3 regions of the Paenibacillus sp. IHBB 10380 genome follow, and region 2 is predicted to be linked to each of the others. Evidence: a T-box and tRNA genes for the amino acid it is inferred to sense, from the RefSeq annotation. Region 2 holds a T-box; the other regions hold tRNA genes.

Region 1 (10,339 bases), 2.1 Mb from region 2:
TAGTCTAAGAAAATAACATGTCCAGACTGTTCTCCACCCAGGTTGTACCCACCTCTAATCATCTCTTCCATCACATAACGGTCACCTACAGCTGTCTTCGCTGTTTTGAGTCCCAATTTTTCAGTGGCTTTATAGAAACCAATATTACTCATCACCGTCGAGACAATGGTATTGTCCTTCAATGTGCCTCTACGATTCATGAATTCCCCACATATACATAGAATAAAGTCTCCATCTAATTCTTCACCATTCTCGTCAATTGCAATAAGTCTGTCAGCATCACCATCAAAGGCTAGTCCTAAATCTGCCTTATGCTTCACTACTTCCAGCTTCAACTTCTCTGGATGAGTAGAACCACAATGATCATTAATATTAAGTCCCGTAGGTTCTGACCCAATAGTAATAACTTCCGCACCTAGATCACGAAACAACTGAGGCGCAAGTTCATAAGCTGCTCCGTTGGCGCTATCCAGAACAATTTTAACGCCTTCGAAACGATGTGCAATCGTAGTCTTCAAGAAATCTAAATATTTATATTTCGATTCATTATCTACAATAACGTTCCCTAGATCAGCACCATAAGGACGTGGAAGACGATCTTCTTCTGCATCCATGAGTTGTTCAATTTTTAATTCTGTCTCATCAGAGAGCTTAAATCCATCTCCCCCGAAGAACTTGATTCCATTGTCCTCTACCGGATTGTGTGAAGCAGATATCATAACCCCAGCATCAGCCTTCAAGAGTCTTGTAATATAAGCCACAGCCGGTGTAGTCACGATTCCTAGTCGAATAACATGCACACCGATGGACAGCAATCCTGCAACTAATGCAGATTCTAACATCGCACCAGAGATCCGTGTATCCATTCCAATAACGACCGTTGGTTTGTCCACATTGCTGGTAAGAACATAACCCCCACAACGTCCAATACTATAAGCCAATTCAGCGGTTAATTCTTTATTAGCAATCCCCCGTACACCATCAGTTCCAAAGTATTTCCCCATTATTTTTCTCCTTTGTCAACTCTTCTAATTTAAGTTGTCTCTTTATAATAACTACATTGTATTAAGGTTCAGTATTATCTGTGCCATCTGTGACTTCTCCATCGGGTGGAGGAGTCACATTTGAACCATTCCCTGGATTCGGGTCTGTAGCCTCCCCCATGTCACCACCCTCTATATCTGGGCCTATAACTTCATTACCTGCATCCGGTTCTGAATCGCTACCGTTCTCTTTATCAGGCTTCGCTGGTTCAGGTTCTGCTGTCGAAGGTATTGTCTTATCTTTAATTTCAATAGTAGCAGTTAGCGGTTGCTTATCCGCTGCAGTTATGAAACGGGGTAACGTAACCTCTAGCTTAACCTCATGACTACCTGACTTCAAACCTTGTACATGAGCAACGATTTTGATATCTTCTTTATTCAAGCTATTGAGTAAAGAAGCAGCACCCGTTAGCTTCATTGTAACGGATTTATCCGCAGGACTTATAATAGTTGCTTCGATACCACTATCCATTCCTTCAATTGTAATAGGAATGCCATCCACCGTTCTCTCCCCAACGGATACAGCATCTACTTCAACTTGTATCGTGCTAGGCTCTATTCTAACCAATCCTGCTGGTGGCTTCAAATCGATACTTAGAGCCGACTTGCCAGACTGCTTAACCAGACTCAGATCTACCATTACATCATTATATGAATTCATTCCTACAAGTTTATCTTGAGGACCATATAGTTTCACTTGACTAATATTAGGTGTAACCTCCGACAGAACAAGACCCTCTGGAAGGCTCCCTGTGTACTGGATCGATATAGGAACATTTATTGAAGGCGCAATAACTGGAATCTCAACAGACACTGAGGAGGGTTCAATAATCGCATCCTTCATTTCCTGCCCCTTATTATTATAGGCAGTTAATTTAACCTTCTTCTGAGTGAATGTCTCCGTATGTCCATCAAATTCGACGGTTCCCTCTATCTTTACTACATCCGCTAAACTCGTAGAAGGTAATGTAACCTTTACAGTACTTGGGTCTATCACTGCTGCTTCTGCTTTATATCCATCAGCAAGCCTACCTTTAGTTACTATATTTACGGGATAGGAAGCTGTCTCTCTTCTCTCAATAATAACCGTCACTACTTTTGGCTGCATCGAGACAAGCTCAACACCAAAAGGTAGATCATAAGAAAGAGGTAATGTGTTTGTACCTTCCTTGACATCACTTAAATCCAAGCGCACCCTATAATCTTCATTGAATAAAGACGTAATGTCAGACCGTCTTCCTCTCACTTCCATCCTCACATTATCTTTATCCATAGCACTGAGCACATACTTGGAATCGTCTAGATCAAACGCTTGTACTTTAATATTCTCAATCACTTTACTATCTATAGTTGTAGTAGGCGTTGGTGTGCTATTATCCAGATGAACGATAGCCCACAGCAAAATACTAAGCGCAATCGCTAGGATTTTGACGACATTATTATTCTTTAGCCACCTATCCATTATTGTCGTCCCCCTTCCGTTTCCAGAACGTAGGACGCTTCTCTTTAACCACCGAATTTGGGCGTAACTCTTCATATAACTTGGATATCAAAGATTCTTCCTTAATATCCCGAACAACTTGACCATTCATAGCCAATGAAATTTGACCTGTTTCTTCCGATACCACTACTGCTACGGCATCACCCACCTCACTAATCCCAATAGCTGCACGGTGCCTAGTCCCTAACTCTTTACTAATAAAGGGATTCTCCGAAAGTGGCAAATAACAAGCTGATGCAGCAATCTGATTCGATTGAATGATCATCGCCCCATCATGAAGTGGTGTATTAGGTATGAATATGTTAATAATGAGCTCAGAGCTAATTATTGATTTCATAGGAATTCCGGATTCTGTATACTCATTAAGCCCCGTATCACGTTCAAATACAATTAATGCCCCTATTTTTCTACGTGATAAATAATTCACAGCTTTAATAACTTCACTAATTAATTTCGTGATTTCCTCGTTCTCGGCGGAAGTTCTTCCGAATAACTTACCTCGTCCCAACTGTTCTAGCGCACGACGTAACTCTGGCTGAAAAATAATAAACACGGCCAATACTCCGAATGTGAACATCTGATTCATGAGCCATTTGAGCGTGTACAGATCAAACCACGTACTTAAGGCCCAAATAATAACAAGGAATAGTATCCCTTTGAGTAGTTGGACAGCTCGTGTACCCCTAACCAGTAAAATGACATGATAAATAATGTATGAAACAATGGCAATATCAATAATATCTTTAATGGAATCTTTCCAAGTTATATCAGTGAAATAGTTCATCCTAAGGCCCCCGTCTATACCCTTCAATAAAATAGTGCTATCTCTATTTATAATGTCCTTATTGTATAGGTTATAACGATCATGTTGCAAGCTCAAGGGCTTTGAAACGAACATAAAAGGTTATCTTTTAAACAAAAAAGGTGCACTCTCTATACAAAGAGGCACCGTAATGTTGTGATTACCAGCAGAAAATTAATGTTAGCGATATGCTACATCCGAGACTAGATTAGTAATTTTATACCATATCCAATCCAAAGCTCGATCAACATGTTTAACTTGTCCAGAGATATGAGCAGTAGATGCTTTATACAAAGAACCATCAATCACAGTCAAATCACCTTCAACGACACCAAATATTTGTGCTTTTCCATTCTCTATCGTCAAATTTCCAGCAATCGTTCTTCCTTCAGGTAAAATCACTGTGTTACCTTCAATGATAACTTGATCCAAATTGCTCCCATGAACCATTAATTGGCTATCTTGACTCCACACGCTGACTGTACTAAACAGCATAACCACCAAGAAGAGAGCTGCTGCTGTTGCAGCAGGATGTCGCTTCACCCACTTTACCCATAGCTGTTGCTTCTTATGCACCGGTAGAGCACTTAGTATCCGTTCAGTTAGCTCATCCGATGCAGACGGTGTACTGTAGTGAAGAGAGTAAAGTAGCATATCCATCTGTTCCAGCTCTTCAAACTGCATACGACAATCAGGGCAGGTCAGCATATGTTCCTTAAGCATCAACCTTTGCTCCTTGGATAAGTCGTCGTCTAGATAATCATGCATCAAAGAGACGGCTAATTTGCATTCCATATGAGCCAATCCTTTCAATAATTCTGTTGATTTCTTATCCTCCAATTTCAGAGCACAAGACCTGATAATTTACATACGTAGCAGTTCTACAGATGTTTCAAAAAAAATCTAGAATGAACTAAAGATACAAGAAGAAACGGATTCACATCCTAAAAGGAATGGTAATTATTTCTCGTAAGATATACTCTACATACTTGACTCCAGCTTCTTCCGTAAGAACTCCCTACCACGATGTACACGAGTCTTGATCGTCGTCACAGGCATGCCTAGCACATCACTAATTTCCTGCAACGATAGCTCCTGAAGATATCTCAGAATCATAACTGATTTATATTTACTTGGTAGACTATCAATAGCATTATATACAAGCTGCTTTGTCTCAGACATTAGTAGTTCACTCTCTGGTGTCTGGTCAACACTTGGTATTAATGAATAGCCATCTAGTCCTTCTTGATCATTCATATCAGCATCTAGCGAATATGTAGGTTTTCTTTTCCTCAACCGATCAATACAAAGATTAGTTCCAATTCTATAAATCCATGTAGAAAACTTCTGATTTGGATCATAACGATCCAAGTTTTTAAACACACGTAAAAAAGTTTCCTGCACTACATCTTCTGCCTCATGACGGTTGTTCAGCATCCGATAAGCCAAATGAAAAATTTTGTCTTTGTATAAATCCACAATTTCTGCAAATGCCTGTTGATCACCCTTTAGGGCTAGTTTCGTTAATCTATTCTCTAATTGATCCAACATAGTTTCCCCCAGACTTGCTGATGGGTATTTGTATTAATTTAAAACAACATTAAAATCGTAATTCATGTGCCAATAAAAAGCAATACCCTCGTGTATAGTTAAACAAAAAAAGCCGAAGATTCCTTAGTAGGAACCCTCGGCTCTCGTACTCCGTCTTCGTGCTATTCTCACGTTCTCGGATCAGCCCGTATTTCGAAGTCCTGCTGCGATTCCATTAATCGTTAAAAGAACCTCACGTAGCAGCTCACTATTATCTTCACCTTGATCTCTAATTTCACGAAGCTCACTAAGAAGTTGAACTTGTAAATAACTAAGCGGATCAACATAAGGATTACGAAGTTTAATGGACTCTTGGATGACAGGAACATTATCTAAGATTTCTTTTTGACCTGTAATTTTGAGAATCAGGTCAGATGTCAACTTAAATTCTTCTTCTATTTGACCAAAAATACGTTGCCGATATGATTCTTCCTTAGTCATATTAGCATACTCTTTGGCAATAATTAGATCTGCCTTAGCAATAGCCATTTGCAACGTATCAATTAATGACGTAAAAAATGAGAAGTTAGCATACATCTCTTGGAGTACCTTAAGGTTCTCCTCTTTATTCTGATAGAAACTCTGTAGACCTGTACCTGCAGCATACCATGCAGGCAGCAAGTACCGACTTTGTGTCCAAGCAAACACCCATGGAATGGCACGCAAGTCTTCAAACCGATCACTATTCTTACGCTTGGAAGGACGCGAACCAATATTTAGTTCACCAACCTCAGGTAAAGGTGTGGACTCTTTGAAGAAGGTAAGGAAGTCAGGATCACGGAATATCAAATCTTGATACTTATGAAGAGAGACTTCAGAAATACCCTTCACAATCTCATCCCATTCATCTTCTTGCTTCTCGTATGCCTCATCATGGGAAGAACGAGCATTAATGGCAGCTGTCACAAGAGCCGCTGTTGCTTGATCTAAGCTTCTATAAGCAATCCCCTGTAAAGAGTATCTAGAAGAGATAACCTCACCTTGCTCAGTGATCTTGATTCCTCCACCGACAGTAGAAGCAGGCTGTGCCAGGATGCTTCGGTTTAGAGGCATACCTCCACGACCTAACGCACCTCCACGACCATGGAAGAACTTCAATTTCACATCAAATTCATCCGCTGCTGTTGTAATATCCTTCAATGCTACACGAAGCTCCCAGTTTGCCGTGACAGCTCCACCATCTTTATTACTATCTGAATACCCAAGCATAATCTCTTGAAGGTCATTCATAGCACTTACACCTTGTCGATAAATCGGCATGCTAAGTACTGTTCTCATAATATCTGGCGCGGCATGTAAATCCTCAATTGTCTCAAACAAAGGCACTGCTTGCAGCGTACAAGTTACCGTATTATCAGCATTTTGTCGGAATAGACCTACTTCCTTGGCAAATACCATGACTTCCAAAATATCACTAGCTCCCTGAGCCATACTTATTAGATATTTAGAGATACATTCTGCACCGAATTCCTGTTGAGCCTCATACACTGTACGGTATACATTCAGACATTCTTTCGTACTTTCACTGTAATGATGATAGGGTGAAGTAATCGGCCTTGGATCATTCAACAGCTTATTAAGTAATTCTATTTTTTCATTTTCCGTTAATTCAGCATAATGATGTGAAATCTCCATTTTGGATAGGACTTCAGACAACGCATTCTCGTGTTCTTGACTATGTTGACGAATATCCAAAGATGCGGTATGAAATCCGAATAGTTCCACTTGACGAATTAACTTCTTAATGTAAGTATCCGCGACATAATCTGCATAGTGGTGACGTAGACTCCGATCAATAATGTTAAGATCATTAATGAACTCTAAAGGTGTAGCATAACGTTCTGCCGTTTCCTTCTTACTCTCATCAAGCACATTTTTAATCTTAGTCATCATATATACTAATTTGATACGGTAGGGTTCGTTTTCATTATGCCAGATGTAATTTTTACTCAAAGAGACAACAGATTGATCTTCTAATATAGACTCTTCAAGCTCGGTTGAAACAGTAACAATGGACGTACTGAAGCTGAGAAACTTCATAAATTCCTTCATAATACGTTCGTATTCACGCACCGCTAGCTTTCTTTGCATGTTAAGAGTCTGCCAAGTAATATCAGCAGTCACTGAAGGATTACCATCTCTGTCTCCACCAATCCAGGATCCAAAACGGAGATACGTTGGAACATGCCAATTGTGCCCCGGGTAATATTTACTGAGACAGCGTTCCATTTCTTGATAAACATCCGGTAGAACGTGAAAAAGGGTTTCGTGGAAATAGTACATTCCATGTCTAACTTCATCAAGCACCGTTGGTTTACGATCACGTAGCTCATCAGTTTGCCATAAAGTAATAACTTCATTAAGAAGCTTCTCACGCAATTGTTCCCGTTCACGGAACGTAAGAGTTGGATTGTCTAGCAGCATTACATCTTCTGAAATTCGCTTATGAATATCCAGAATTGCTCTACGCATAGCTTCTGTAGGGTGAGCAGTCATGACTAGTTCAAGTGAAAGTCCTTCAATAATCTCCTGTACCTCTTGATACGTGAAATTACGTTCTTTTAGATCTTGAATTGCACATTCGATAGATCCTGGTTGTACCGTTTCACCTGCGGAACGTTCATAATCACGCTTTCTGCGAATGCGGTGATTCTGTTCAGCAATATTGACCAATTGAAAATAGATCGCAAATGCTCGAATCACCTGATGACGTGTGTCTGGCTTCAATGTTTCAATGGTTTCCTTAAAGTCAGCAAACAAATCTGGCAAGAATACGGAACGTAAAGATTTACTAGTTTCACGGATCTTTTCAACTATATCTAAAAGTTCATTGCCCCCTTGATGGACCAATACCTCTCCTAGAATGTTCCCAAGAAACCGTACGTCACGCCGCAATAGGTTATTGGAGCTACTTTTACTTGCGGTTACAGTCAGTTCAGTCATGTTTCTCCCCCCGTCTTATCCCAATTCAATAGCTATCTATTTATGACACCTTCTTAGTATCATACAATAAAATTCAAGTAAAATCTTTATATTTTTTACATTTAGAACTATTTGTTTAATGTATTTATATTTATAATCTCTGATTTTAATTCATCATCAAAAGAGCGCCTCTTGATAAACTTCATTGTTAGATTACATCCAAAGGAAATATTCAGACTTATTTCCTTTATATACTCATAATAATTATGCATAAGTTAATCAAAGAATGAACCTTCATACTCTCATTAGATTATGCACTCAGAATATACAAAAAAAAGCCTCTCGGCTTCATATAATATAGTTGGAGCGGGTGATGGGAATCGAACCCACGCTATCAGCTTGGAAGGCTGAAGTTCTACCATTGAACTACACCCGCATAAACAATTAAATATCGGGACGACACGATTTGAACATGCGACCCCCTGGTCCCAAACCAGGTGCTCTACCAAGCTGAGCTACGTCCCGAAGAAAAATGGTGCGCCCTAAGAGATTCGAACTCCTGGCCTTTTGATTCGTAGTCAAACGCTCTATCCAGCTGAGCTAAGGGCGCGTATTACATGGTGCAAATGGAGCGGACGACGGGAATCGAACCCGCGACCCTCGCCTTGGCAAGGCGATGCTCTACCGCTGAGCCACGTCCGCATAATAAAATGGTGCGCGTGGAGGGACTTGAACCCCCACGTCATAAACGCTAGATCCTAAGTCTAGTGCGTCTGCCAATTCCGCCACACGCGCACACTTAATAAAAATGGTGAGCCATGAAGGATTCGAACCTTCGACACCCTGATTAAAAGTCAGGTGCTCTACCAACTGAGCTAATGGCTCTTAATGGCTGGGGATATAGGATTTGAACCTATGCATGACGGAGTCAAAGTCCGTTGCCTTACCGCTTGGCTAATCCCCATAAGTAAATTATTTGTATTGTGCCCATATCTACAATAATCATAAGTGTAAAATGGTGGAGGCTGAGGGGATCGAACCCCCGACCCTCTGCTTGTAAGGCAGATGCTCTCCCAGCTGAGCTAAGCCTCCATACACATTCAAAATATTAATAATAATTGGTGACCCGTATGGGATTCGAACCCATGTTACCTCCGTGAAAGGGAGGTGTCTTAACCCCTTGACCAACGGGCCTAAATGCCTTGTGGAGCTCTCAACCGGATTCGAACCGGTGACCTCATCCTTACCATGGATGCACTCTACCTACTGAGCTATGAGAGCAATGGCTCCCCGAACAGGGCTCGAACCTGTGACAACTCGATTAACAGTCGAGTGCTCTACCAACTGAGCTATCAGGGAAAATCCGCTTGGCGACGTCCTACTCTCCCAGGACCCTGCGGTCCAAGTACCATCGGCGCTGGAGGGCTTAACGGTCGTGTTCGGGATGGGTACGTGTGGAACCCCTCCGCTATCGCCACCAAACGGTATTTACAAGGTTTAATCCTTGAAAACTAGATACGAAACGAATTTGTAATGTTAAAACAGCATATGCTTCCGAAGTAGTTTCACTTCATGAAACTTTTAGGATAAGCCCTCGACCGATTAGTATTGGTCAGCTCCATGCATTACTGCACTTCCACCTCCAACCTATCTACCTCGTCGTCTTCAAGGGGTCTTACTAATTGGGAAATCTCATCTTGAGGGGGGCTTCACGCTTAGATGCTTTCAGCGTTTATCCCGTCCGCACGTAGCTACCCAGCTATGCTCCTGGCGGAACAACTGGTACACCAGAGGTGCGTCCATCCCGGTCCTCTCGTACTAAGGACAGCTCCTCTCAAATTTCCTGCGCCCACGACAGATAGGGACCGAACTGTCTCACGACGTTCTGAACCCAGCTCGCGTACCGCTTTAATGGGCGAACAGCCCAACCCTTGGGACCTACTTCAGCCCCAGGATGCGATGAGCCGACATCGAGGTGCCAAACCTCCCCGTCGATGTGGACTCTTGGGGGAGATAAGCCTGTTATCCCCAGGGTAGCTTTTATCCGTTGAGCGATGGCCCTTCCATGCGGTACCACCGGATCACTAAGCCCGACTTTCGTCCCTGCTCGACTTGTAGGTCTCGCAGTCAAGCTCCCTTCTGCCTTTGCACTCTTCGAATGATTTCCAACCATTCTGAGGGAACCTTGGGGCGCCTCCGTTACTCTTTAGGAGGCGACCGCCCCAGTCAAACTGCCCACCTGACACTGTCCCCGAACCGGTTTACGGTCCTAGGTTAGAACCTAGATACGATCAGGGTGGTATCCCAACGGCGCCTCCATAGAAGCTTGCGCTCCTACTTCTCAGGCTCCCACCTATCCTGTACAGATCGTACCCAAATCCAATATCAAGCTGCAGTAAAGCTCCATGGGGTCTTTCCGTCTTGTCGCGGGTAACCTGCATCTTCACAGGTATTAAAATTTCACCGGATCTCTCGTTGAGA
Region 2 (10,339 bases):
TACACCGTTTCCGCTTTGCGTAAAGCTAATCCCTCAACGATTTGCCGAGGAGTCCAGTCTACAGGAGTATCTTCATTCACATAACTAGGCTGTATTTCATATGGGATGCGTAGGGAAGCAATAATCTCCTGCCTACGCGGTGATGTTGAAGCTAGAATAATTCGACGTGATTGTTGTGATATCAATGGAGTTCTCCTTTTTGTCCTAGTTACAGTCTGCGATACAGCCACACGGAGACAATGATGCCGATCAAACTAAGCAGGCTGAGTTTCATTTGGATGGTAAAATCATAGCTAATAATGTCTAAATTTGCTTGAGGTGACCATTTAATCATGGTAGATGCAGTAAGAAAAGAAAGACTTTGGACAGGTTCAAGCGCTTTGGCAATCCATGCCCCTACTAGCCAGCCAAGCAGAAGAAACAATAATAGTAAACCTATGTTTTTCTTCATTCTTCTCTTCCCTCGCCATTTTTTGACACTCACATTATTATACGGTTAATTCAACTTCAATACAAACAAAAATCCGATAGGGGGAAGTATTTCCATATTCCCTAACGGATTGAACACTATATATTTTCAAGTGAAATGCAATAAATATCCTTTCTATATCTCTTTCTAACTTGTTTTTATCATATCTATCAATTGCTTCTGACCCATAATGTATTGCATCATATTGGATTGAATTTCCCACAAATGCCCTTTAGATGAATTTTTATTATACTCTGTCACCGATGATAGTGCGCTGTTCATGGATTGTTCCATCTGTTTACCTATGACGTTACCCTCTGGTGTAATTCCACTTTGCAAAGTTTTCATAGACTCTATCCATTGCTGATGTAATTTCGTTAATTCATTCGTCTCGTCACTACTTAAGGCAGTGGGCCGTTCAATTCCAAGACGTGTAGCAGAAATATGACTTAATGAGGAAATCAATGCACTACTGACACTGTAATATCGACTTACACTTTCTGAGTCTCCACTGAAGGCAAGCTCAGTAGCTGAAGGTAATTGAATCTCTCTTACATATAGCTCCACACCTTGTGTTTTCAATTGATTACTTAACAATTTGGCCTGCTCCCGATCAAGAGATACCCCTGCATAGACACGATTCTCTTGATCTGGATCATTCCCTGCCGCAAGTCCTATTCCCAGTAGTTCTTTCTTAGCCTGCTCTACCCTGTCAACACTACTAAAGACACCATACTGAAGCATATAGTAAGTCTGAGGTTCGACATCCGCCTTAACCACCATCATCTGTTCTGCTTCTCCAGCTTGATCAGGACTACTGATGATTTCAGATTGTTGTGTTGACACCGGCCGTGCATCCTGTTCCATTATATTTCCCATATCAAAAAATGAGAGCACCACAAATCCAAATAAACCTCCTGTCACAACTGCAGCCGTTACTGTACCAAATACCTTCCATAAAGAAGTAGGACGGCGAGGTCGATGTATTCCGTAATACTCCTTATTGGAACTTTCTTTCTCTACCTCGCTCGGCTGAAAATTAGATTCATATAAAGAATTTGATTCGTATAAGGTATCCGACTTTTCCTCTTTAGAATCATTTAGTTGCTCAAGGTTACCGTGCGTCAACATCTCTTCCCAATTATCCCTTTTACTAAATGGATCTCCCCAACCTTCCATCGATTCAGGTAATACTGTGATATGGGAAGATGTATGCTTCTTAGGAGCTTCATTTGAGAATTGTTCCTTTCCCTGTATCAGCTCTAACTCCCTATCCTCATAAAGATCTGGTAGTCGTTTTCCTTCATCAAACCGAAATGTCATTTTTGCTTTATTCACCGTGAACACCTCACCTTGTCTCATCTTCTAGTATTAGATATATGATAGATTACAAGAAGATATGTTCACTCACTGTTATAAATTCAAAAAGGCAAGTCAAGGGTGTTAACCTTGACTTGCCTTTTTGTACTTATTATTACATATCTTTAGCCAGCTCAGCGCCAACTTTCCAGATATCGCCTGCTCCCATCGTTAGGACCAAGTCTCCAGATGTTACCCGTTTCTTCAGATCTTCTAGTACTTCTTCCTTAGTAGGAAGGTATCTAGCGCCTGCGTTACTATTCTGTACAATGAGCTCAACTAATTTAGCTGAATGTATACCTTCGATTTGCAATTCACCAGCTGGTGAGTAGATATCTGTAATAATGACTTCATCCGCTTCACTAAAAGCCCGGCTGAAAGCATCAAGCAAGAAAAAAGTTCGACTATATCGTTGAGGCTGAAATACAGCTATAATTCGCTTACCTGTAGCCTTAGCAGCACTAATCGTGGCCTCGATTTCTGTTGGGTGATGCGCATAATCATCAATAATGAGAATACCGTTCTGTTCACCTAATACTTGAAAACGCCGCTTCGCTCCATGAAATTCAGAAATAGCTTCCACAATAGAAGCGAAAGGAATTCCTGCCTTTAAACAGACAACTACAGCAGCCATAGCATTGTAAATATTATAAAGACCCGGTACGGATAATTCTACCCTACCCAGCACATTCTCTGAATAACTCATAGTAAAAGAAGCACAACGGTCTCCAAGAACAATGTCGCTCGCCATATAGTCAGCTTCTGACTTGATACCATACGTCGTTATGTTGCAATCCAGACTTGGAAGAATCGACTGAATAATGTGATCATCACCACATAGAACAGCTGTTCCTTCCTTCCTAATTTGATTCAAAAATTGGACGTATGCCCCTTTGAGCTGCTCAAAGTCACTGTTATAATTCTCCAAGTGATCTGCTTCAATGTTCGTTACAACACCAAGCCATGGGTGATATTGAAGGAAAGAACCATCGCTCTCATCTGCTTCAGCTACCACATGTTCTCCTTGACCCGCCTTGGCGTTTGTACCCATGTTCATAATTTCCCCGCCAATAATGTAGGTCGGGTCAACACCACACTTCTCCATTACGAGCGCTATCATAGAAGAGGTTGTTGTTTTTCCATGCGCTCCTGCAACGGCGACACCTTTACGTTCATTTAGTAGTCTGGCAAGCATTTGAGAACGATGCAAGACTGGAATGCTAAGGTTCTCTGCCTCCACTATTTCTACATTATCTTTAGACAATGCAGTTGAATATACAACCAGATCAGCACCATGTACTTGCTCTGCTTTATGCCCAATATATACTTTGGCTCCTTTGGCAGCCAATTTCTCTGTTAATTCTTGTGAAGCCACGTCAGAACCCGTGACTGTACAACCCATCTCTAACATGACTCGTGCAATGGCGCTCATCCCGTAGCCACCAATACCGATAAAATGAACATGTTCTGAAGTATTCAACAGTTATTCACCAACCTTTTTCAGAATCGGATTGATTTAAGAGAGATCCCCGCACGTCGGCAATTAAGTACAGTGTACCGGATATCACCCCAAGATCCTCCTCTTCCGTCCGTAACTTCAATATTTCTAATGCCTGTTTCCAATCTGGTTCAACTATAATTTGCAAGTTCGGTTTAGCGTAATCAAGCTTAAGCCGTTCCACAATATCCAATAATAAATGTACATCCATTTTTTTACGGAAATTAGGTTCAGTTAGAATCAAGGTATCCACTATAGGTAGTATATGCTTCATGTATGATTCATGATGCTTATTAGAAAGCATCCCCATCATCAAATTTAATGATCGATATTTATAATGTTGCGGAAGACTCTTCGCCAGAGTCATTGCCCCTTCAGGATTGTGTGCACCATCTACAACAATTCTTGGGGAACTTCCAAGCTCTTCTAGACGCCCTGCCCAGAATGTATCTCTGAAACCTTTGAGTATATCTTCATCATCCATGACATAGGCACTATATTGACGTAGCAACTCAAGCACCATCATAGCCCCCGCAGCATTAGCGACCTGATGCTCACCCTTCATGGAGATTTCGATCTTGAGTTCGCGAAAGGGTCCGTCAAACTGAAAGGATTGTAATCCTCCCTCATAGTCAGTACGCTCAACCTTAAATTGCTCGCCCGCAAGATATAACGTCGACTTATTTCTAGCAGCTGTTTCTCTCAGCACTTCTATCACCTCAGGTTGCTCAGCACAACTAACAACCGGCACACCTGGTTTAATAATCCCTGCCTTTTCAGAAGCAATCTGCGTTAGTGTGTCTCCGAGAATATCTGTATGATCCATTCCCACATTCGTAATGACAGAAACTACCGGATTCACTATGTTCGTAACATCCAGCCTTCCCCCAAGACCCGTCTCCCATACGACCACATCGGGCACACATATCTCTGCATAATAAAGCACAGCGAGTGCTGTAGATATTTCAAAAAACGTGGGCGAACCCTCAGGTGTATTTGAAAGTCTGTCTACTATTGGATGAAGTCGATTTGCAAGCTCTAACAAGGTTTCTTCAGGAATATCTTCACCATTGTACTGAAAACGATTGGTAAACTTCGTGATGTATGGGGATGTGAATGTCCCCACGGAATACCCTGCTTGTAAAAGTGCAGAGGTCAAAAAAGCACATGTTGAGCCTTTCCCATTGGTTCCAGCAACATGTATAAATTTGAGTCTACGTTCAGGATGACCTAATAGGTCCATCATCATTTCCATTCGTGACAATCCTGGCTTGATTCCAAAAGGAATTAAGCCATTAATCCAATCGACCGCTTCTTTATATGTTGTCAAAGGAGTCTGAAGTTCAGCTCCAAGATGATCCCCCATGCATTCTCACCTTCAGATCCATAAATTAATGTTTCATTAGCCTTTTAATTCTTCAATTCTTGCTAACACTTTACTACGTTTATCCGAATAATCCGCTTGTTTGGCACGTTCTTCCTCAATCACCTTAGCAGGTGCTTTGGACACGAATCCCTGATTACTCAGTTTTTTCTCCACACGATCAACTTCACTATCCAACAATTGTACTTCTTTCTCAAGTCGTACAATTTCTTCATCGATATTAATCAAGCCTGCTAGTGGTAAATATATCTCAACTCCTGTTACGACAGCAGACATCGCTTTATCTGGTGCTGGAATATCTACACCTACTTGAAAGCTCGATGTGTTACAGAAACGCTGCACATATTCTTCATTCCGGCTAATAATGTTGAGTACGTTGGTATCTCCTGCTTTAATGATCAGCTCTACCTTTTTACTCATAGGTACATTTACTTCTGCTCGTACATTACGAACTGTCCGAATGATATCCATCAGCGTATTCATTTCGGTAATCGCTAAATCATTCTCAAAGGATGCATCGTACTTAGGCCACTCAGCCAAAGTGATCGTATCACCTGAATGCGGAAGGTGCTGCCATATTTCCTCGGAGATAAACGGCATGAATGGATGAATCAGACGTAGTGTCCGATCTAATACAAAGCTAAGAACAGATTGGGTTTTCTTCTTGGATACTTCGTCTTCTCCATATAAAGAGAGCTTGGCGAATTCAATATACCAGTCGCAAAGATCATCCCAAATGAAATTATAGAGCAATCGACCTGTCTCACCAAACTCGTAAGCATCTATTAGACGCGTAATATCGCGCGAAGTTTCGTTCAAACGATGCAATATGAAGCGATCTGCCGTCTTTAAGTCACCCGTGATATCAATATCATCATATGTGAATCCTTCTAAGTTCATGAGAGCGAAGCGAGAAGCGTTCCATATTTTGTTAGCAAAATTCCGAGCTTGTTCAACCTTCTCCAAGCGGAAACGTAAATCTTGCCCTGGTGTACTACTGGTTGAAATCATGTAGCGCATAGCGTCAGCGCCATATTGATCGATCACATCTAGCGGATCTACTCCGTTTCCGAGTGACTTGGACATCTTACGTCCATCAGCGTCCCTTACAAGTCCATGCATAAGCACATCTTTAAACGGAATTTCTCCAGTGAACTCCAGAGCTGTAAATATCATCCGAGCTACCCAGAAGTAAATGATATCATAACCCGTTACGAGTACATCGATTGGATAGTACCGCTTCAAGTCTTCTGTTGTATCCGGCCAGCCTAATGTAGAGAAAGGCCACAATCCCGAGCTGAACCACGTATCAAGCACATCATTGTCTTGTTGTAGTTCAGTACTTCCACATTTGGAACAGACCGATACATCCTCATGAGCAACATGTAGCTCGCCACATGACTCACAATACCAAGCTGGAATACGATGACCCCACCATAGTTGTCTTGAAATACACCAATCGCGTATGTTCTCAATCCATTGCAAATATACCTTATCAAATCGATCTGGAACGAAATTAACGCCGTTCCCTGATTTCTGAGCTTCAATAGCCTTCTCAGCCAGTGGTTTCATCTTAACGAACCATTGCGTAGACAAATAAGGCTCTACTACAGCTCCTGAACGCTCACTGTGTCCTACTTGGTGAACATGGTCCTCAATTTCATTAAGAACGCCTGATTCTTGCAAATCTTTAACAATCTGTTTCCTACATTCTGTACGATCTAGACCTTGATATGGACCAGCCTGTTGATTCATCTTACCGCTCTCATCCATAACGGTAATTTGAGGTAAATTGTGGCGAAGTCCTACTTCGAAATCATTCGGATCATGTGCAGGGGTTATCTTCACAGCACCGCTACCGAAATCTTTCTCAACATATTCATCTGCAATAATAGGAATTTCACGGCCTACAATGGGCAACACAAGCATCTGACCGATCAGATGACTGTAACGCTCATCCTCAGGATGGACAGCAACAGCAGTGTCTCCTAACATCGTCTCTGGGCGTGTAGTAGCTACAGTGATGTGGCCACTTCCATCTTTGAGTGGATAGGTTAAGTGGTAGAGATGCCCTTGTACTTCTTTGTATTCTACTTCAATGTCAGATAGCGCTGTTCTAGCAACAGGGTCCCAGTTAATAATATATTTACCACGGTAAATCAACCCTTTATTATACAGTTTAACGAATACTTCACGTACTGCTTTAGATGACCCTTTATCTAGGGTGAAACGTTCTTTAGAATAGTCTAAAGATAATCCCATCTTAGCCCATTGTTCATGGATCGTATTTGCATACTGATCTTTCCATTCCCATACTTGTTCCAGAAACTTTTCACGGCCTAAATCATAACGAGATATACCCTGCTCACGCAGTTTTTGCTCTACTTTGGTCTGAGTAGCAATCCCCGCATGATCCGTACCTGGTAACCATAGTGTGTCATATCCTTGCATTCTCTTGGTGCGGACAAGAATGTCCTGCAATGTAAAGTCTAAGGCGTGACCAATATGAAGCATTCCCGTCACATTTGGTGGTGGAATAACAATCGTATAGCTCTCCGCATCTGGACGTTGTCCAGCTTGGAAGAAGTTATTATCTATCCAGTATTTGTACCATTTCTGCTCGGCTGCCTTAGGATCGTACGTAGTCGGCATCTCAGCAGTCATCTTCGATTCATTATCAGTCATTATTATTTACCTCCATTACATATAATCATCATATCCAAAACACAAAAAAACCTTTCGTCCTCAAAGGACGAAAGGTTACTCTTTCGCGGTACCACCTTTGTTTCGCGAATATCAGGCAAACTCTCCCTAATCAAACGCGACACTCATACAGATAACGGCTGCAACCGGCTTATTCTACCCTATCAATATGCACATAAATGCACGTAGGCTCAAATAGGCAACTCCAGGGTGACTTTCACTAGTCTGCATCCAACGGAATCTCTCAGCGCTGCAATTCCGCTCTCTGATGGGCATTCTAACTACTCTTCCCGTTCACAGTTTCTTATTAAATACTCTACTCCATAATAACTTGCTAGATGTTCTTAGTCAACTTCTCAATATTACGAAGAACCCCGTACATCAATAATGTACGGGGTTCTTCGCCAAATAAGAGGCCAATCCAACAATCATGGAATATAAAGTACTTGCCCCTCTTCAATCGTCTGCTCTGACAAGCGGTTGTACAGAAGTAGCTCACGTGAGCTCATCTGATATCGATCTGCAATCATATCAATCGTCTCTTCCTTTTGTACGATACATAACCGAACCTTACTAAATGGGCTTTTCTCTGCTGAGCTTCCCAAGAAAAGGCTTTTCCATTGGACATCCTCAACCGCCGCTTTATCCAGTTCAATCTCTTCTGCTAATTGTTGCACTTCCTGAGCTTGCTGCTCTAAGTCTCTCATAGAACGACTAGATGACAGAATAGACGACAACCCAAAGTTCTCTTTCGCTTCCGCTGTGAGCTGTTGCTTACTCCCTACAGCGATCCGCACCTCCGATTTCTCATCATTTGACTCAGTAGATGCGATTCCTGGCGTGCTTGCAAAAGAATGATCACTTTCTTCTGAGTTATCGTTCTCTAGTGAATGTACGGATATGCCACCATAAAGGTTCTCTCCACTCACTTCTGCATCCACTAAATTCATGTCGATTTCAGGATATATCAATTCCGTCTCATCTTCGGGTTCGAAATGCCACACATTAGATACTTGCTTAGACCTATCAGCATCAATGAATTGATTCTCCGTATGTAATACGGATGTGTCAGGTACGTCCTCATTTGCCCAGTGCTCAGGAACAGAGACCGCGCTCTCTTTTACCTCATCAGCATATTTCAGTTCTTCTGACTGCTCTAAGAGGGTGTTGTTTTGTGAGGCAGATTGAGCAGTTGCATCCTGTTCTACAGACCAATCTGGAGCGTGCACAACCGTAAACTCCTCGGCATCCCATGCTGCTCGATCATTAGGTGGAGCCTCAATCCCGCGTAATGAAAGAACACCTGTAATGTTAAGACTCCGCGTAGATAGAAGATCGATGTCAAAATTCTCAATCTCTACAGCGATTTCATCAATCGAAGTAACGCGGCTCAAAGGAACAGTAATTTCAACAGGAATAAAGTGTTCCAAACGTTGAGTCACGTCCTCTTCACCTTCTCCCCTATACAAACCGTTCAGAAGTAAATGACCCCTTAGCGTAGCTTGGTCTTCTTGACTGATCACCTGAATATGCGGAAGTAATTCAATCTCCTCTAGTTCTGCAATTCCTGCAACATTGTCCGATAGTTGTATACGTTCATAAATATCAAAGCGCAAACCGTAGGACTGGTCAAACACAGTTAACGTCCTCCTTTTTGGCATATTCTTATAACCATGAGTCTACTCACGGCATGAGCCCAATATTGTTAACTCATTTTATTTATATGCTATAAAAAGGAGAGCATGACTCTTTTAACGTTATCCTTTTACGCTCTTAAAAGATTGTGTAATTTGCGCATATCTTCAGGCCACGGATCCTCAATCTCGATATATTCTTTGGTTAATGGATGGGTAAAAGCTAACCTTTCACCATGTAGCGACTGTCTTGTCATTAAAGTAGTATTGCCACCATACAATACATCCCCAATGAGCGGATGCCCCACATGACTTAAGTGGACACGAATTTGATGCGTTCTTCCTGTCTCCAGTCTAAGACGAACAAGACTTGCTTCCTTGAATAGTTCCTCTAGCTGAACATGTGTAATCGCTGACTGCCCTGTGGGCGAAATACGACGACGCTGTGCATGATGTCTATCTTTACCAATGGCAAGATCTATCAAAGATAAATTCTGTTTAACGTTTCCTTGTACGAAAGCAACATATTTACGGTCGATTCTCTTATCTCGCATATTCTCATCCAGCTTTAATTGAGCCCATTCATTCTTAGCATAAAGCACAGGACCTGTTGTATCCTGATCCAATCGATGAATATGCTTTACTGTCACTTCTTGACCCGTAGCCTGATAATGTGCGGCCACAACATGATCAAGCGTGACCAACCCTACACGACCATCGGGGTGAATAGACATCCCTGCCGGCTTGTGTACAACTAAGCAAAAATCATCCTCATACAGAACCCCAAGGTCCTGCCAAACAGGTTCAACTCCTAGAAGCTGAGGTGAAAAAAGATGTATTTGTATCCTGTCGCCTTTCCATTGAATCTTCTTCTCATGTTTAAGACGATTTAGCAGCTTCTCAGGCATCTCTGCTGTATGAAGTAACCACTCCAATACAGCCGTGTCAGCGTTCTCTGCACTTGAGATGGCTTTACCTGGAATCAACTCCAGCCATTCCCCTCGCCGGTTCGCATTCGCTAGATGACTCAAAGGCTTTCGAGAGCCTTATAATTGGCCGCAATCGTCATATCAATATCCTCAACACTATGAGCAGCTGACACAAACATTCCTTCGAACTGAGAAGGCGCTACACTAACACCATTTTGGACCATAGCGGCAAAATAACGACGGAAGTGATCCGTATTGCAATTCTTAGCTATATCGAAGTTAATAACGTCGCTATCTGTAAAGAATGGACATACCATCGAACCTACACGGTTAATGGTGATCGGGACTCCTATCTTCTGAGCA
Region 3 (10,339 bases), 2.3 Mb from region 2:
TGGGCCTTCGATAGCTGGTTGGGATTTTACATAGTCGATTTGACGCTGTACTTGTTTAGCACAGCCTTCCGGATGTGCAGTCGTACAAATAAAGCCTCGTGTTTTAGGTTGAATAATCAAATTAAGTAATTCCTTCCTATAGTAAAATTTTCTAGTATTCCTTGATGCAGAACATTTATATCCTATTTTACCGATTACCCGCGATAAAGCAAAGGGGGAGCGTTGATTAAGGAGAATATTTTTGAGATTTGAGCCATTTTTAAGAGCACTCCTTTATAAAAAGACTCTTGAGCAACTGCAGCTCAAGAGTTTTTATCAGTAAATAGCTTATTCACTTAACTATTCCATAATGGCTTCATCGTTGCTAATAACAATTTGTGCTTCAAATACGTACGCATGATTCATGCCAACCACAGTCTTGAAAAAGCTCAAAGGAACAAAAGCGTTATTCCCAACCAATTGTGGAGAAGCCCCTAATTGAATAGAAGTCGCACTGGAATTCTTGTAGTTATCCTCACCTATTTTTAATGAAGCAACCTCACCAAACATAATACTCTTCAGCTTATTATTCCAAGTAAGGTCATATTCTAGAGCTTCAGCAATGGCTCGAAGTGGAACCATAACCGTCCCACCTTCATTGATGAATGCTGCTGGAGCTTTGATTATTTTGTCATTCACGACGATCTCCATAGTAGAAACATCTCCAATCATTGTAGACATTTCCTCATCCGTTAATTGATGAATGGGAGGCACTTCTTTTTCGAATAATACAACAATTTTCGTTGGAGTTGTTTGTGCTGGAATACTTCTTGTTGATATGCCGTATGAAACAACAAGTTTTCTGTTTGTGAGTTCACCTTCAAAAGCCTTCCCATCCTGGGACACCACTGTGGTCTGATCTGATTTATTCAGCTGCAGCGAATGATCAGCGCTAACCAGATCCTTGTCAAATAAATCTACCTTTATATTCTCATCTTTAGGATGATTAGCTGTAATAACTTTAACATTGTATTGAGCTGGATAAATTAAAATCATCGGTGCATTTGCTTCATAGTAACCGGTAATTGTGGAGCCCTCAGCAAGTTCAATTACATTTGCTAGATAGGTGTCAGTAGATATTACAAAGTTGGCTATGCCACCCTCTGCATTTTCAACTAGCACGTACTTCGTACCTGCAACACCTTCAACATCACTTATTTTCTTCACCGTTCCTGTGAAAGAATTGTAATATGACTGATTTTCTACCTGTCTGTCACCTATAGGCATAGTTTCATTTATTGACATAATTTCTTTTATAGGCACAATTTCCTTAGCTTGTACCCCATTGTTACTAGAGGGTAAATCATTGGCAGCGTTAGCTGTTACTGCGAGGAGAGAAAATACAGCCAGAGATAATAAGCCTGCAAATAACTTTTTAGAAATTCTAATAAGAAACGAAAAAGAAGAGGTCACTTGTACCCCTACCGTTATTATTAATAGTTCATATATTCTTCTAGTTACAGATCATTGCTGAATTACGGTAATTTACATCTCTAATAAGAATCAAGTATATTTACTAATAACAGAAAAAAGGTTTATAAAATCGCTTCGAAAAGCAATCTTATAAACCTTTTTTGTATACCGATGGCCGGACTCGAACCGGCAAGCCTCTCGGCACCGCATTTTGAGTGCGGCGTGTCTGCCAATTCCACCACATCGGCGTAATTCATGGTGCGCCCTAAGAGATTCGAACTCCTGGCCTTTTGATTCGTAGTCAAACGCTCTATCCAGCTGAGCTAAGGGCGCATATTTTATTAATTAATTAATGCGGAAGACCAGACTTGAACTGGTACGATAGTCACCTACCGCAGGATTTTAAGTCCTGTGCGTCTGCCGATTCCGCCACTCCCGCATATTAAATTAATGGAGGCGCCACCCAGATTTGAACTGGGGATAAAGCTTTTGCAGAGCTGTGCCTTACCACTTGGCTATGGCGCCGTACAAAAATGGAGCGGACGACGGGAATCGAACCCGCGACCCTCGCCTTGGCAAGGCGATGCTCTACCGCTGAGCCACGTCCGCATATAATGGCTGGGGATATAGGATTTGAACCTATGCATGACGGAGTCAAAGTCCGTTGCCTTACCGCTTGGCTAATCCCCAACATTAGAATTAATGGGGCGACTGATGGGACTTGAACCCACGAATGCCGGAACCACAATCCGGTGCGTTAACCCCTTCGCCACAATCGCCATATTATTATCTACATCATAGTGAAACAGAACAACTCATTCAAAAAAATGGGGCGACTGATGGGACTTGAACCCACGAATGCCGGAACCACAATCCGGTGCGTTAACCCCTTCGCCACAATCGCCATGTTATTATCTACATCATAAATTTCTTTGGCAGGGGCAGCAGGAATTGAACCCACACCAACGGTTTTGGAGACCGTTGTTCTACCTTTAAACTATGCCCCTATAAAAGAAATGGTGGAGGATGATGGATTCGAACCACCGAACTCGTAGAGAGCAGATTTACAGTCTGCCGTGTTTAGCCACTTCACTAATCCTCCAAAACAATGGTGCCGGCGAGAGGACTTGAACCCCCAACCTACTGATTACAAGTCAGTTGCTCTACCAGTTGAGCTACACCGGCGCACCAAATATTCAATTTACAATGAAAATGGTGGCTCGGAACGGAATCGAACCGCCGACACAAGGATTTTCAGTCCTTTGCTCTACCGACTGAGCTACCGAGCCATATTGAAATATCACTACTATAAAAATGGCGGAACCGACGGGATTCGAACCCGCGATCTCCTGCGTGACAGGCAGGCATGTTAGACCGACTACACCACGGTTCCACATATTCTATTCCTTAGCAAAGGAATAATTGGTTGCGGGGGCAGGATTTGAACCTGCGGCCTTCGGGTTATGAGCCCGACGAGCTACCGGGCTGCTCCACCCCGCGTCATTTACAAAATATTTAATTTCATCCATATATCCAGTAGAGGATCGTATGGTGGAGGCTGAGGGGATCGAACCCCCGACCCTCTGCTTGTAAGGCAGATGCTCTCCCAGCTGAGCTAAGCCTCCATTAAATAGATGAATATTATCATATCACATATATCGAGTTTAAAGCAAGCTTCTTTTCGATATTAATAAATATGGTGACCCGTATGGGATTCGAACCCATGTTACCTCCGTGAAAGGGAGGTGTCTTAACCCCTTGACCAACGGGCCTAAAAGTTTTACGAAGTAAAGCTCGCTTCGTAAGCATAAATACTATGGCGGAGAGAGAGGGATTCGAACCCTCGAGACGCTTTTGGCGCCTACACGATTTCCAATCGTGCTCCTTCGGCCAACTCGGACACCTCTCCATATGGCTCCCCGAACAGGGCTCGAACCTGTGACAACTCGATTAACAGTCGAGTGCTCTACCAACTGAGCTATCAGGGAATATAACTATTATTCAAGGTTTAATCCTTGAAAACTAGATACGAAACGAATTTGCAATGTTAAAACAGCATATGCTTCCGAAGTAGTTTCACTTCATGAAACTTTTAGGATAAGCCCTCGACCGATTAGTATTGGTCAGCTCCATGCATTACTGCACTTCCACCTCCAACCTATCTACCTCGTCGTCTTCAAGGGGTCTTACTAATTGGGAAATCTCATCTTGAGGGGGGCTTCACGCTTAGATGCTTTCAGCGTTTATCCCGTCCGCACGTAGCTACCCAGCTATGCTCCTGGCGGAACAACTGGTACACCAGAGGTGCGTCCATCCCGGTCCTCTCGTACTAAGGACAGCTCCTCTCAAATTTCCTGCGCCCACGACAGATAGGGACCGAACTGTCTCACGACGTTCTGAACCCAGCTCGCGTACCGCTTTAATGGGCGAACAGCCCAACCCTTGGGACCTACTTCAGCCCCAGGATGCGATGAGCCGACATCGAGGTGCCAAACCTCCCCGTCGATGTGGACTCTTGGGGGAGATAAGCCTGTTATCCCCAGGGTAGCTTTTATCCGTTGAGCGATGGCCCTTCCATGCGGTACCACCGGATCACTAAGCCCGACTTTCGTCCCTGCTCGACTTGTAGGTCTCGCAGTCAAGCTCCCTTCTGCCTTTGCACTCTTCGAATGATTTCCAACCATTCTGAGGGAACCTTGGGGCGCCTCCGTTACTCTTTAGGAGGCGACCGCCCCAGTCAAACTGCCCACCTGACACTGTCCCCGAACCGGTTTACGGTCCTAGGTTAGAACCTAGATACGATCAGGGTGGTATCCCAACGGCGCCTCCGTAGAAGCTTGCGCTCCTACTTCTCAGGCTCCCACCTATCCTGTACAGATCGTACCCAAATCCAATATCAAGCTGCAGTAAAGCTCCATGGGGTCTTTCCGTCTTGTCGCGGGTAACCTGCATCTTCACAGGTATTAAAATTTCACCGGATCTCTCGTTGAGACAGCGCCCAAGTCGTTACGCCATTCGTGCGGGTCAGAATTTACCTGACAAGGAATTTCGCTACCTTAGGACCGTTATAGTTACGGCCGCCGTTTACTGGGGCTTCGGTTCATAGCTTCGGGTTACCCCTAACCACTCCCCTTAACCTTCCAGCACCGGGCAGGCGTCAGCCCGTATACTTCGCCTTGCGGCTTCGCACAGACCTGTGTTTTTGCTAAACAGTCGCTTGGGCCTTTTCACTGCGGCCCCCTCGTGCTATTCACACTACCGGGGCACCCCTTCTCCCGAAGTTACGGGGTCATTTTGCCGAGTTCCTTAACGAGAGTTCTTCCGCGCGCCTTAGAATACTCTTCTCGCCTACCTGTGTCGGTTTGCGGTACGGGCACCTTCTCCTGGTTAGAGGCTTTTCTTGGCAGTGTGAGATCATGACCTTCGCTACTATAATTTTCGCTCCCCATCACAGCCCAGCCTTCATGATGTGCGGATTTGCCTACACATCAGCCTCACTGCTTAGACGGACACTTCCATCAGTCCGCGTCACTACCCTGCTGCGTCACCCCATTACTCATAACGGATTACGGTGGTACAGGAATTTCAACCTGTTGTCCATCCACTACGCCTTTCGGCCTCGCGTTAGGTCCCGACTTACCCTGAGAGGACGAGCCTTCCTCAGGAAACCTTGGGCTTTCGGCGGATCAGATTCTCACTGATCTTTTCGTTACTTATACCGGCATTCTCACTTGTATGCTGTCCAGCGCTCCTTACGGTACACCTTCAACCTGCATACAACGCTCCCCTACCCCTGATGCAAAGCATCAAGCCATAGCTTCGGTGGCGTGTTTAGCCCCGTTACATTTTCGGCGCAGAGTCACTCGACCAGTGAGCTATTACGCACTCTTTCAATGGTGGCTGCTTCTAAGCCAACATCCTGGTTGTCTGTGCAACTCCACATCCTTTCCCACTTAACACACACTTGGGGACCTTAGCTGATGGTCTGGGCTGTTTCCCTTTCGACAATGGATCTTAGCACTCACTGTCTGACTCCCGGAATTCGAGTCTATGGCATTCGGAGTTTGACTGAGTTTGGTAACCCTTGCGGGCCCCGCACCCAATCAGTGCTCTACCTCCACGACTTATTTCCGAGGCTAGCCCTAAAGCTATTTCGGGGAGAACCAGCTATCTCCGAGTTCGATTGGAATTTCTCCGCTACCCCCACCTCATCCCCGCATTTTTCAACATGCGTGGGTTCGGGCCTCCAGTGCGTGTTACCGCACCTTCACCCTGGACAGGGGTAGATCACTCGGTTTCGGGTCTACGTCCACGTACTAAAATTCGCCCTATTCAGACTCGCTTTCGCTGCGGCTCCGGCTTCTCACCTTAACCTTGCACGGGAACGTAACTCGCCGGTTCATTCTACAAAAGGCACGCCATCACCCATAAATAGGGCTCTGACTTTTTGTAAGCACACGGTTTCAGGTTCTATTTCACTCCCCTTCCGGGGTGCTTTTCACCTTTCCCTCACGGTACTGTTTCACTATCGGTCGCTAGGTAGTATTTAGCCTTAGCAGATGGTCCTGCTAGATTCATACGGGGTTTCACGTGCCCCGCACTACTCGGGATCCGTCTCGGAGGGATTAGACTTTTGGTTACAGGGCTTTTACCTTCTATGCCGGGCCTTTCCAGACCTCTTCACCTAACCTAATCCTTTGTAACTCCATGTGAGACGTCCCACAACCCCAAAGAGCAAGCTCCTTGGTTTGGGCTGTTCCGCGTTCGCTCGCCGCTACTGACGGAATCACTATTGTTTTCTCTTCCTCAGGGTACTTAGATGTTTCAGTTCCCCTGGTCTGCCTCTACATTCCCTATGTATTCAGGAATGAGTAACTGCGAATTACCACAGCTGGGTTTCCCCATTCGGACACCCCCGGATCAAAGCTTGCTTACAGCTCCCCGAGGCAGTTTCGTTGTTCGCCACGTCCTTCATCGGCTCCTAGCGCCTAGGCATCCTCCGTGTGCTCTTAGTAGCTTAACCATTTCGCTCATTTGTTGCGCTGTCCGCTCTCTTGTCCGTTCATTTCATCTATTGAGTGAACCCATTAGAGGTTGAAATGAACTCCCAAAGGATCGATCATCACATCAAATTCGCTAGCTACCTTTACACTTCATTCAATTCATAATGAGTTGAATGTTAAATATAAAAGAATGTTCTAAATCGTAAATTCGTTTCGTTATCTAGTTTTCAAGGATCAAAGTCATTTCTACAAGAGAAATAACATAGTTGAAAGATTGCTCTTTCAAAACTGACAACGAGTGAGGAAATATTCATGGAATCTATTGTTCCATAAGTCTTATCTTGACTCTTAGTTGAATGTTTCCGTTGCAGGAAACGATTCTCCATAGAAAGGAGGTGATCCAGCCGCACCTTCCGATACGGCTACCTTGTTACGACTTCACCCCAATCATCTACCCCACCTTCGGCGGCTGGCTCCCTTGCGGGTTACCCCACCGACTTCGGGTGTTGTAAACTCTCGTGGTGTGACGGGCGGTGTGTACAAGACCCGGGAACGTATTCACCGCGGCATGCTGATCCGCGATTACTAGCAATTCCGACTTCATGCAGGCGGGTTGCAGCCTGCAATCCGAACTGAGACCGGCTTTGGTGGGATTGGCTCCATCTCGCGATTTCGCAGCCCGTTGTACCGGCCATTGTAGTACGTGTGTAGCCCAGGTCATAAGGGGCATGATGATTTGACGTCATCCCCACCTTCCTCCGGTTTGTCACCGGCAGTCTGTTTAGAGTGCCCACCATAATGTGCTGGCAACTAAGCATAAGGGTTGCGCTCGTTGCGGGACTTAACCCAACATCTCACGACACGAGCTGACGACAACCATGCACCACCTGTCTCCTCTGTCCCGAAGGCCGCCACTATCTCTAGTGGATTCAGAGGGATGTCAAGACCTGGTAAGGTTCTTCGCGTTGCTTCGAATTAAACCACATACTCCACTGCTTGTGCGGGTCCCCGTCAATTCCTTTGAGTTTCAGTCTTGCGACCGTACTCCCCAGGCGGAGTGCTTAATGTGTTAACTTCGGCACCAAGGGTATCGAAACCCCTAACACCTAGCACTCATCGTTTACGGCGTGGACTACCAGGGTATCTAATCCTGTTTGCTCCCCACGCTTTCGCGCCTCAGCGTCAGTTACAGCCCAGAGAGTCGCCTTCGCCACTGGTGTTCCTCCACATATCTACGCATTTCACCGCTACACGTGGAATTCCACTCTCCTCTTCTGTACTCAAGTCACCCAGTTTCCAGTGCGACCCGGGGTTGAGCCCCGGGATTAAACACCAGACTTAAATGACCGCCTGCGCGCGCTTTACGCCCAATAATTCCGGACAACGCTTGCCCCCTACGTATTACCGCGGCTGCTGGCACGTAGTTAGCCGGGGCTTTCTTCTCAGGTACCGTCACTCCAAGAGCAGTTACTCTCCTGAATCTTCTTCCCTGGCAACAGAGCTTTACGATCCGAAAACCTTCATCACTCACGCGGCGTTGCTCCGTCAGACTTTCGTCCATTGCGGAAGATTCCCTACTGCTGCCTCCCGTAGGAGTCTGGGCCGTGTCTCAGTCCCAGTGTGGCCGTTCACCCTCTCAGGTCGGCTACGCATCGTCGCCTTGGTGAGCCGTTACCTCACCAACAAGCTAATGCGCCGCAGGTCCATCTGTAAGTGACAGATTGCTCCGCCTTTCAACATTCTCTCAGGAGAGAAAATGTATTATCCGGTATTAGCTACCGTTTCCGGTAGTTATCCCAGTCTCACAGGCAGGTTACCTACGTGTTACTCACCCGTCCGCCGCTGAGTATTAGGAGTGCAAGCACTCCATCAACTCCGCTCGACTTGCATGTATTAGGCACGCCGCCAGCGTTCGTCCTGAGCCAGGATCAAACTCTCCAATAGAATTGAAAAGAGCGATATGCTCATTTTGAAACAAACTGGCGAGAATTTGCATTCTCTACCAAATGATTTCTCATTTGTTTTGACTTCACTTTCATGAAATCTTTACTCACTCGTTGTTCAGTTTTCAAAGATCAATTTCTCTTTCGTCATCACCAGTCATTCTCGGCGACAACTTCTATATCATATCATGCCATCCATTATTTCGTCAAGAGTTATTTTTCAATAAAATTTTTCTTGATTTGCTGTTATGATCTCAAAATCATCATATCTCGTTTAATGGGGCGAGTTATAATTTATCACAGAATATATAACGGAGTCAAATTATTTTTTAAATTATAAACATTGGCAATAATTAAGGGGATTACCACCAATGTTCCTTACTTCATACATCCTTAACACCTTCATTCTATCTTTGCTTGATACAGAATGTTCTGATTCCCTCGTATATTACTATTCCGCACAATAACCTCTTTGACAAAAGAGTGGTACACTAATTTACGCAAAACGAGCGGCAACTCTGTACTCACGGACATTAGCTCAGGATGGTGTATTAAATCTTCAATACTCCACGCTTGTATTCGACCACTCAATATACGTAGTAGTAGTACAGAACACTGCGCCATCTTGGACATGACGGAGAACTCGCATCCTAACAGAACTAGCTCAATTCTTTGCTCAACAGTTTCCTTGCTTACCGTTAATTCTTCATATAATTTATGAACAGCAGAATTCAATCCCCTTACCTGCTCCCACACATAAGAGCGTGGAAGAATACCACGTTCAATAAGTTCAATCCTAGCCCAGTGATGCAGTGACTCCATGACACTGTGATAAGCATCCATAATACGATGCTCTTCCATATAACGCTTAGCTTCTACATACAACCATAAGAACCGCGAAAACTCTAAGAACATCATCTGGTCACGAAGCTGTTGTTCAAAACTCTGGAATTCAAGACGAAGCTTCAACAGATCACCTTCATTATCCAAGAGAATATCACCCTCTAAGAGGTATTTCACCACATCTTCTTTGTCTCCAGCAATTAACCACTTCCGAAGTTCTACTAAGTTAGTATGAAGAATTTCGCAGCGGCTGTCTTGAATAATCGTATGTTCAACCTTTGAATATCTAGCTCTCGGTTCATGCACGACTAATATTTGATATTCAAAGTCATAGAGTAATGCTCCATGATCACGGTATCGGATTTCATGATACGCAATACTCCCTATAGTACTTTCATCAAATATTTCCCTTTTAAAAAACAAATCGGGTTGCTCCACAGTTCCCAATCCCCTCCATACTTCTCTTGGCGTAAATAGGCCAATTCAGTTATACTTAATTACTTCTACACATATATACAAGTTCCTTCTTTAATAATCTCAACTATTCTAATGATAGGGGATCATATCATGATATTTAAATCTGCTAAAATCAATGCTTTTCGCTTATGGGGATTACTTTTAACTATGATTGGGATGGGCCTTATGGTTCTAGGAACGGGAGGTATTGTATTCTGGGGACATACCGGCAAAGTGTTTGCAGGCATCGGCCTTGTAATCGGACTTATAGCTATGGTTGGAAGCTTAGCGATCTACTTCTGGGCTGGTATGTTATCTACTAGCGCAGTTCAAATCCAATGCCCCGAATGCGACAAACTCACAAAGATTCTAGGTCGTACGGATCGTTGCATGTTCTGTAGAACGATGCTGACACTCGATCCAGATAAAGCTAATATTTCAGCCGATTTACTGCTAGATCAGCGTGCTCAAGAAAATGTATCTGATCCTAATGCGACTAAAGCACCGAACGAGTCGCTTTCCAAATAAGTGACCTAAAACTCAGAGGATTATCCAATGATTGAATCAACAGATCGATCATCACACTTAATTCATATTTCAGCGTGATATAGATAATTAAATTGCTTCGCGATTTCAAAAGGC

The links. A T-box is a leader RNA that pairs with one kind of tRNA and senses whether it is charged. The one in region 2 lies ahead of UB51_RS02230 (valine--tRNA ligase), so its partner is inferred to be a tRNA-Val.
Region 1: it has a tRNA-Val gene. The T-box ahead of UB51_RS02230 (valine--tRNA ligase) is inferred to sense a tRNA for this amino acid. The anticodon was not compared.
Region 3: it has a tRNA-Val gene. The T-box ahead of UB51_RS02230 (valine--tRNA ligase) is inferred to sense a tRNA for this amino acid. The anticodon was not compared.

The regions. Positions count from the first base shown of each region.
Region 1 is NZ_CP010976.1:4,244,693-4,255,031, forward strand. It holds gene glmM (phosphoglucosamine mutase) at 1-1,004, opposite strand, end outside; gene UB51_RS19260 (CdaR family protein) at 1,066-2,505, opposite strand; gene cdaA (diadenylate cyclase CdaA) at 2,498-3,328, opposite strand; gene UB51_RS19270 (zf-HC2 domain-containing protein) at 3,527-4,141, opposite strand; gene sigW (RNA polymerase sigma factor SigW) at 4,328-4,897, opposite strand; gene ppc (phosphoenolpyruvate carboxylase) at 5,078-7,879, opposite strand; tRNA gene UB51_RS19285 (tRNA-Gly) at 8,221-8,294, opposite strand; tRNA gene UB51_RS19290 (tRNA-Pro) at 8,310-8,383, opposite strand; tRNA gene UB51_RS19295 (tRNA-Arg) at 8,392-8,468, opposite strand; tRNA gene UB51_RS19300 (tRNA-Gly) at 8,486-8,560, opposite strand; tRNA gene UB51_RS19305 (tRNA-Leu) at 8,570-8,653, opposite strand; tRNA gene UB51_RS19310 (tRNA-Lys) at 8,668-8,743, opposite strand; tRNA gene UB51_RS19315 (tRNA-Gln) at 8,748-8,822, opposite strand; tRNA gene UB51_RS19320 (tRNA-Val) at 8,875-8,950, opposite strand; tRNA gene UB51_RS19325 (tRNA-Glu) at 8,978-9,052, opposite strand; tRNA gene UB51_RS19330 (tRNA-Thr) at 9,064-9,139, opposite strand; tRNA gene UB51_RS19335 (tRNA-Asn) at 9,142-9,217, opposite strand; rRNA gene rrf (5S ribosomal RNA) at 9,224-9,340, opposite strand; rRNA gene UB51_RS19345 (23S ribosomal RNA) at 9,441-10,339, opposite strand, start outside.
Region 2 is NZ_CP010976.1:535,162-545,500, reverse strand. It holds gene UB51_RS02255 (Maf family protein) at 1-185, opposite strand, end outside; gene UB51_RS02250 (DUF4321 domain-containing protein) at 209-451, opposite strand; gene UB51_RS02245 (SPOR domain-containing protein) at 617-1,807, opposite strand; gene murC (UDP-N-acetylmuramate--L-alanine ligase) at 1,944-3,308, opposite strand; gene UB51_RS02235 (bifunctional folylpolyglutamate synthase/dihydrofolate synthase) at 3,316-4,692, opposite strand; gene UB51_RS02230 (valine--tRNA ligase) at 4,729-7,395, opposite strand; T-box leader at 7,456-7,720, opposite strand; gene UB51_RS02225 (LysM peptidoglycan-binding domain-containing protein) at 7,842-9,050, opposite strand; gene UB51_RS02220 (RluA family pseudouridine synthase) at 9,179-10,078, opposite strand; gene hemL (glutamate-1-semialdehyde 2,1-aminomutase) at 10,075-10,339, opposite strand, start outside.
Region 3 is NZ_CP010976.1:4,054,564-4,064,902, forward strand. It holds gene fabV (enoyl-ACP reductase FabV) at 1-120, opposite strand, end outside; gene UB51_RS18335 (stalk domain-containing protein) at 340-1,452, opposite strand; tRNA gene UB51_RS18340 (tRNA-Leu) at 1,619-1,700, opposite strand; tRNA gene UB51_RS18345 (tRNA-Arg) at 1,709-1,785, opposite strand; tRNA gene UB51_RS18350 (tRNA-Leu) at 1,806-1,891, opposite strand; tRNA gene UB51_RS18355 (tRNA-Cys) at 1,904-1,977, opposite strand; tRNA gene UB51_RS18360 (tRNA-Gly) at 1,987-2,061, opposite strand; tRNA gene UB51_RS18365 (tRNA-Gln) at 2,068-2,142, opposite strand; tRNA gene UB51_RS18370 (tRNA-His) at 2,156-2,231, opposite strand; tRNA gene UB51_RS18375 (tRNA-His) at 2,281-2,356, opposite strand; tRNA gene UB51_RS18380 (tRNA-Trp) at 2,386-2,459, opposite strand; tRNA gene UB51_RS18385 (tRNA-Tyr) at 2,470-2,554, opposite strand; tRNA gene UB51_RS18390 (tRNA-Thr) at 2,562-2,637, opposite strand; tRNA gene UB51_RS18395 (tRNA-Phe) at 2,666-2,741, opposite strand; tRNA gene UB51_RS18400 (tRNA-Asp) at 2,768-2,845, opposite strand; tRNA gene UB51_RS18405 (tRNA-Met) at 2,876-2,952, opposite strand; tRNA gene UB51_RS18410 (tRNA-Val) at 3,002-3,077, opposite strand; tRNA gene UB51_RS18415 (tRNA-Glu) at 3,150-3,224, opposite strand; tRNA gene UB51_RS18420 (tRNA-Ser) at 3,270-3,361, opposite strand; tRNA gene UB51_RS18425 (tRNA-Asn) at 3,365-3,440, opposite strand; rRNA gene UB51_RS18430 (23S ribosomal RNA) at 3,546-6,475, opposite strand; rRNA gene UB51_RS18435 (16S ribosomal RNA) at 6,844-8,399, opposite strand; gene UB51_RS18440 (nucleotidyltransferase-like protein) at 8,801-9,679, opposite strand; gene UB51_RS18445 (YgzB family protein) at 9,809-10,225, shown strand.